DNA from 2 places in the Variovorax sp. 10N432 genome. Region 1 is predicted to be linked to the other one. Evidence: predicted binding sites of a transcription regulator. Region 1 holds the regulator's gene; the other holds the start of a gene.
What was found. Region 1 encodes HrcA, which represses chaperone genes, less so after heat shock. Its sites were predicted from a motif close to TTAGCACTCNNNNNNNNNGAGTGCTAA; they were not measured.
Positions count from the first base shown of each region.

Region 2: the regulator HrcA is predicted to act here: its motif matches at 1,854-1,880, upstream of groES (co-chaperone GroES).

Region 1 covers NZ_JBFTHX010000015.1:75,365-78,769, reverse strand. Annotated here, with positions in the region: gene AC1DF3_RS18750 (galactosyl transferase) at 1-351, opposite strand, end outside; gene AC1DF3_RS18745 (hypothetical protein) at 416-745, opposite strand; tRNA gene AC1DF3_RS18740 (tRNA-Arg) at 876-952, opposite strand; tRNA gene AC1DF3_RS18735 (tRNA-Ile) at 1,120-1,196, opposite strand; gene hrcA (heat-inducible transcriptional repressor HrcA) at 1,233-2,240, opposite strand; gene AC1DF3_RS18725 (NAD kinase) at 2,269-3,165, shown strand; gene recN (DNA repair protein RecN) at 3,167-3,405, shown strand, end outside.
Region 2 covers NZ_JBFTHX010000004.1:85,662-89,066, reverse strand. Annotated here, with positions in the region: gene pgm (phosphoglucomutase (alpha-D-glucose-1,6-bisphosphate-dependent)) at 1-1,346, shown strand, start outside; gene AC1DF3_RS06405 (hypothetical protein) at 1,438-1,686, shown strand; gene groES (co-chaperone GroES) at 1,962-2,252, shown strand; gene groL (chaperonin GroEL) at 2,300-3,405, shown strand, end outside.

The DNA.
Region 1 (3,405 bases):
GAACTTGTCCTCCGGTGTCGGAACATTTACGTCATGCGCCGGATTTGGCGGGAAATCGACCCAAGCCACGCTGAATCGCGGCGGCAAAGGCGGCAAGTCCGAGCCAGCATTTGCGACCACGACCGCGCGCCACTCATCTGACTCCTGACCAGCGATTGAGGTGGCCGTTTGTTTGAGTACCTGTTTGACACGCGACCAGTCCCGCGCATTTTGCGGATGTCGTACAGGCACGATGAAGGTCAGCATTGAAAGAACCCAATGGGCATATGGAAGTGACTGCGCGTGCAGTTTCGACGAGAAACGTATCGAGACGTTAATTCGGTAGCGGCGGTTATAACCGATCGCGCTCAAGAAACAATACGGAAGTTCACATTCTTAATGCTTGAGTCACCGCCTTGGAGGGAGCAATACCATTTCATGGCACTTCGTGCGCAAAGCCACCGGCACGCAGCGCCGCCATCTGAGCGACGATGCGCGGCTTGCTCATGATCGGCCAGTTGTCACCCGCCGCAGTCACCGCTGCGAGCGGTTCTTTCATAGAGCGCGTCGAATACTTGATGCGGGCGTGGTTCTCGCATGCAAGGAACGTGGAGAGCGCTTCGGTTCTAAACCGGCGGAGAACTTCGTCGTCGACCTCCGCGAGCTTGAGATGCGTGTCTGCCGCCGCGGGTGTCTTGGGGCGCACGTTGGCCCGCTGCGCTTCTCTGGCAGCCAGAACCTGCGCGGGCAGAATTCCTGTGGCCATGGAGCGCCGCCTACCGAGGGGATGACAACAGCGAAAGAGATTCTGCACGGATGCACCCTTTGGATGAGGGTGCTGTGTGAAACAGGAAAGCCCCTGATTTCTTTAACAAAATCAGGGGCTTACTGAGAGTTGGTGCGGCTGGCAGGAATTGAACCCACGACCCCTTGGTTCGTAGCCAAGTACTCTATCCAACTGAGCTACAGCCGCACAGCTTGCGATTATAGCATGCATTTCAGCTACCTTTCCAGCCTGAAGCCGGAATGAAGCTCAACGACATGCGGACGGTTCGTCCCGGGCTGTCACCGGGGAAGACCGAGTCTGCGAAGACTCTCGATCGCGCATGGAGTCTAACCCATGCGTCGCGAGGAGTCGGGTGGTAGGCCGTCCTGGGCTTGAACCAGGGACCAACGGATTATGAGTCCGCTGCTCTAACCAACTGAGCTAACGGCCCACGCGCCAGGGATTCTAGTGGGCCCGGCGCCCTTCCCTACTTGCGGTGGCTCAGCGCGTTGGTGACCAGCTTCGACGTGATGTCGACGATCTGGATCATTCGCTCGTACGGCATCCGGGTCGGGCCGATCACGCCCAGCGTGCCGACCACCTGGCCATCGACCTCGTAGTTCGCGCTGACGATCGACAGGTCGTCGAAGGGCACGACCTGGCTTTCGCCGCCGATGAAGATGCGCACCCCCTCGGCCTGGCTCGAGACATCGAGCAGGCGCATCAGCTGCGTCTTCTGCTCGAACAGCTCGAAGGCGCGCCGCAGGTGGCCCATGTCGCTGGAGAAATCGGTGACCGCCAGCAGGTTGCGCTCGCCGGCGATGACGACTTCGTCCTGGGCCTCGGTCATGACCTCGGAGCTGACCTGCACCGCGGCCTGCATCAGCGCCGCGATCTCGCCGCGCAGCTGCTCGACCTCGGACTGCAGACGGTCGCGCACCTGCTCGATCGACAGCCCGGCGAAATGGGCGTTGATGTAGTTCGCGGCCTCGACCAGCTGCGACTGCGTGTAGTCGACCTCGGGGAAGATGACCCGGTTCTGGACGTCGCCGTCGGGCGCCACGATGATCACCAGCAGCCGGCGGTCCGACAGCCGCAGGAACTCGATCTGCCGGAACACCGAGGCCCGCCGCGGCGCCATCACGACACCCACGAACTGCGACAGGTTCGACAGCAGGTGGGCCGCATTGGCGATCACCTTCTGCGGCTGGTCGGCGGCCAGGCTCGGGGCCGACGCGAACTGCTCGCGCTCGGCGGTCAGCATGGTGTCGACGAAGAGGCGGTAGCCGCGCGCGGTCGGGATCCGACCCGCCGACGTGTGGGGGCTTGCGATCAGCCCCAGCACCTCGAGGTCGGACATCACGTTGCGGATCGTCGCCGGCGACAGATCCAGGCCCGGCGCACGGGAAAGCGTGCGCGAGCCGACCGGCTGCCCGTCGGCGATATAGCGCTCGACGAGAGTCTTCAACAGCAACTTGGCACGGTCGTCCAGCATCGAATGATTTTAATGTTGTAATTTGTGAATGAGCTCCCGCTTTCGGCATGTCGCACTGATCGGTAAATACCAGGCCTCCGGCGCCCGGGCGCAGTGCGGCGCGCACGACGACGTGATGGAAGGCATCGGCACCTTCCTCGAATCGCAGGGCTGCAAGGTGTTCGTCGAGAAGTCGCAGACCCAGCCGGTCGAAACCGGCCCCTACCCGGCGCTGACGGTCGAGGAGATCGGCCAGCAATGCGACCTGGGCCTGGTGGTCGGCGGCGACGGCACGATGCTGGGCATCGGCCGCCAGCTGGCGCCGCACGACGTGCCGCTGATCGGCATCAACCGCGGCCGCCTCGGCTTCATCACCGACATCTCGCTCGACAACTACCAGGCGACGCTGATCCCGATGCTGGCCGGCGAGTACGAGGAAGACCTGCGCACCCTGATGCAGGCCAAGGTGATCCGCGACGGCCAGTCGGTGTTCGACACCCTGGCCATGAACGACGTGGTGGTCAACCGCGGCGCCACCTCGGGCATGGTCGAGCTGCGGGTCACGGTCGGCCGCCATTTCGTCGCCAACCAGCGCGCCGACGGCATGATCATCTCGACGCCCACGGGCTCGACCGCCTATGCGCTCTCGGCCGGCGGGCCGCTGCTGCATCCGGCGGTGCGCGGCTGGGTGCTGGTGCCGATCGCGCCGCACACGCTGTCGAACCGCCCGCTGCTGCTGCCCGACGCCGACGAGGTCACGATGGAACTGGTGGGCGGTCGCGATGCGAGCGCCAATTTCGACATGCAGTCGCTGGCCTCGCTGGCCATCGGCGACCAGGTGATGGTGCGCCGCTCCGACTACCGGGTGCGCTTCTTGCACCCCAAGGGCTGGAGCTATTTCGATACCTTGCGCAAGAAACTGCATTGGAACGAAGGGGGATCTTGAGATGGCGTTGAGGCGCATTGCGCTGCGGGACTTCGTGATCGTGCGGGCCCTCGAACTCGATTTCTCGGCCGGATTCACGGTGCTCACCGGCGAGACCGGTGCCGGCAAGTCGATCCTCATCGATGCGCTGCAGCTGGCGCTCGGCAACCGGGCCGATGCCGGCGCGGTGCGCGAGGGTGCCGAACGGCTGGACGTCAGCGCCGAGTTCGACGCCGACCCGGACCTGGCCGGCTGGCTGGA
Region 2 (3,405 bases), on a different contig from region 1:
TGGCCGCCAACGGCGTCGAGGTGATGCTGGCCAGCGGCGACGAATACACGCCGACCCCCGCGCTGTCGCATGCCATCCTCACCTACAACCGCGGCCGCACCAGCGGGCTGGCCGACGGCATCGTGGTCACGCCGTCGCACAATCCGCCGCGCGACGGCGGCTTCAAGTACAACCCGCCCAATGGCGGACCGGCCGGCCAGGACATCACGGGCCCGGTGCAGGAGGCGGCCAATGGCTTCCTCGAGAAAGGGCTCGCGGGCGTGCGCCGGATGCCGCACGAGCGGGCCCTGAAGGCCGCCACCACGCACCGCCATGACTTCGTGGCGGCCTACGTCGGCGACCTCGACAACGTGATCGACATGGCCCTGATCCGCGAAGCGGGCGTGCGCATGGGCGTCGACCCGCTCGGCGGTGCCGGGGTCCACTACTGGGGGGCGATCGCCGAGCGCTACCGGATCGACCTCAGCGTGGTCAGCGAGACGGTCGATCCGCGCTTCGCCTTCATGACGCTCGACTGGGACGGCCAGATCCGCATGGACCCGTCGTCGACCTACGCGATGCAGCGGCTGCTCGACATCAAGGACCGCTTCGACGTCGGCGTGGCCTGCGACACCGACCACGACCGCCATGGCATCGTCACCCGCAGCGCCGGCCTGCTGCAGCCCAACCACTACCTGTCGGTCGCGATCGACTATCTGTTCCGCCACCGCCCGCAGTGGGGCGCCGATGCGGCGGTCGGCAAGACGGTGGTCTCGACGCGGCTGATCGATGCCCTGGCGAAGCGGCTCGGCCGACGGCTCTACGAAGTGCCGGTGGGCTTCAAGTGGTTCGTGGACGGCCTGGTCGACGGCTCGCTCGGCTTCGTCGGCGAGGAAAGCGCCGGCGCCACCTTCCTGCGCCGCGACGGCTCGGTCTGGACCACCGACAAGGACGGCATCACCGCGGCGCTGCTGGCCGGCGAGATCACCGCCCGAACAGGCCGCGACCCCGGTGCGCTCTACGCCGAGCTGGCGAACGAGTTCGGCAGCCCGGTCTCGAACCGCATCGATGCGCCCGCCAGCCGTCAGCAGAAGAAACAGCTGTCGGCGCTGAGCCCGCAGCAGCTCCACGCGACCGAGCTGGCCGGCGAGCCGATCGAGAGCGTGCTGAGCCATGCCCCCGGCAATGGCGGCGCGATCGGCGGCATCAAGGTGATCGCGCAGAACGGCTGGTTCGCCGCCCGGCCGTCGGGCACCGAGGACATCTACAAGATCTACGGCGAGAGCTTCCGCGGCGCCGAGCACCTGCAGCGGATCCTGGCCGAGGCCCAGACCATCGTAGACGCGGCGATCTCGCCGGCGCCGTGAAGGCACGACCGGCGGATGCAGCCGCCGGCCGTCGCCTACACCGAAGCCTTGGCGCCCGGTCTATGAACGGCTTTTCAGTTGCGGAGACCTCATGAATCTCGACTCGTTGATCAAGACCGTCAAGGAAGCAGACGCCAACCGGCCGGACCTGCCGGGCGAGCACCTGATCGTGCTGGGCGTCGGTCTGTTGCTCATGATGGCCACGGGCCGCAGCCGCTCGCTGATCGGCAAGGCGCTGATCGGCGCCGCGGCGGGCGCCTTCATCGGCCGCGCGGCCAGCGGCACCGGGGGCGTCGCCAGGCTGGCAGCGCTGCTTCGGCCCGGCGCCCCGCGGGGCTGAAACGGCCCGGCGCAATGCCGGACCACGGTCGGCGAGGCGTGCCTCGGTCCGCCAGTCGGACGAATTGCGCCCCGCGCCTCCCGGCATTCGGGCGGCCCCGGCGCGGCGGCGCGACGCGCCTGCAAAAACAGTCCCCCGCCTTGAAAAGCCAAAAAACACCCTTATGATTAGCACTCGTTGCAGTTGAGTGCTAACAGCGCCTTCTGCCCAACGATGTGGTATCGGCACAACGCCGACGCCCGACCCAAACCCGTTCCCATCAGGAGATGCAAGCAATGAAACTTCGTCCTTTGCACGATCGCGTGATCGTCAAGCGCATTGAAAGCGAAACCAAGACCGCCTCGGGCATCGTGATCCCCGACAACGCCGCCGAAAAGCCCGATCAGGGTGAAGTCCTGGCCGTCGGTCCTGGCAAGAAGAACGACAAGGGCGACCTGATCTCGATGAACATCAAGGTCGGCGACCGCGTCCTGTTCGGCAAGTACAGCGGCCAGACCGTCAAGGTCGATGGCGACGAACTGCTGGTCATGAAGGAAGACGACCTGTTCGCGGTCGTCGAGAAGTAAGCACTTCTCTCTTCAACCCCCAATCAACTGAATCTCGGAGAAATCTCATGGCAGCAAAAGACGTAGTCTTCGGCGGCGAAGCCCGCGCGCGCATGGTCGAAGGTGTGAACATCCTCGCCAACGCAGTCAAAGTGACCCTGGGCCCCAAGGGCCGCAACGTGGTGCTCGAGCGCTCCTTCGGCGCCCCCACCGTGACCAAGGACGGCGTGTCGGTCGCCAAGGAAATCGAACTCAAGGACAAGCTCCAGAACATGGGCGCCCAGCTCGTGAAGGAAGTGGCCTCCAAGACTTCGGACAACGCCGGTGACGGCACCACCACCGCGACCGTGCTGGCCCAGGCCATCGTTCGCGAAGGCTTCAAGCTGGTCGCCGCCGGCATGAACCCGATGGACCTGAAGCGCGGCATCGACAAGGCGGTCACCGCCCTGGTCGCCGAGCTGAAGAAGGCTTCGAAGGCCACCACCACCTCGAAGGAAATCGCGCAAGTCGGCTCGATCTCGGCCAACAGCGACGAAACCATCGGCAAGCTCATCGCTGACGCGATGGACAAGGTCGGCAAGGAAGGCGTGATCACCGTCGAAGACGGCAAGTCGCTCGACAGCGAACTCGACGTCGTCGAAGGCATGCAGTTCGACCGCGGCTACCTGTCGCCCTACTTCATCAACAACCCCGAAAAGCAATCCGCGATTCTGGACAACCCCTTCGTGCTGCTGTTCGACAAGAAGATCAGCAACATCCGCGACCTGCTCCCGACGCTGGAACAAGTCGCCAAGGCTGGCCGTCCGCTGCTGATCATTGCCGAAGAAGTCGAAGGCGAAGCCCTGGCGACCCTGGTCGTGAACACGATCCGCGGCATCCTGAAGGTCGTGGCCGTCAAGGCACCTGGCTTCGGCGACCGCCGCAAGGCCATGCTGGAAGACATCGCCATCCTGACGGGCGGCAAGGTCATCGCTGAAGAAGTGGGCCTGACCCTCGAGAAGGTGACCCTGGCCGACCTCGGCCAGGCCAAGCGCATCGAAGTGGGCAAGGAAAACACCATCATCATCGACGGCTCCGGCGCTGCCGGCGACATCGAAGCCCGCGTCAAGCAAGTGCGCGTGCAGATCGAAGAAGCGACCAGCGACTACGACCGCGAAAAGCTGCAAGAGCGCGT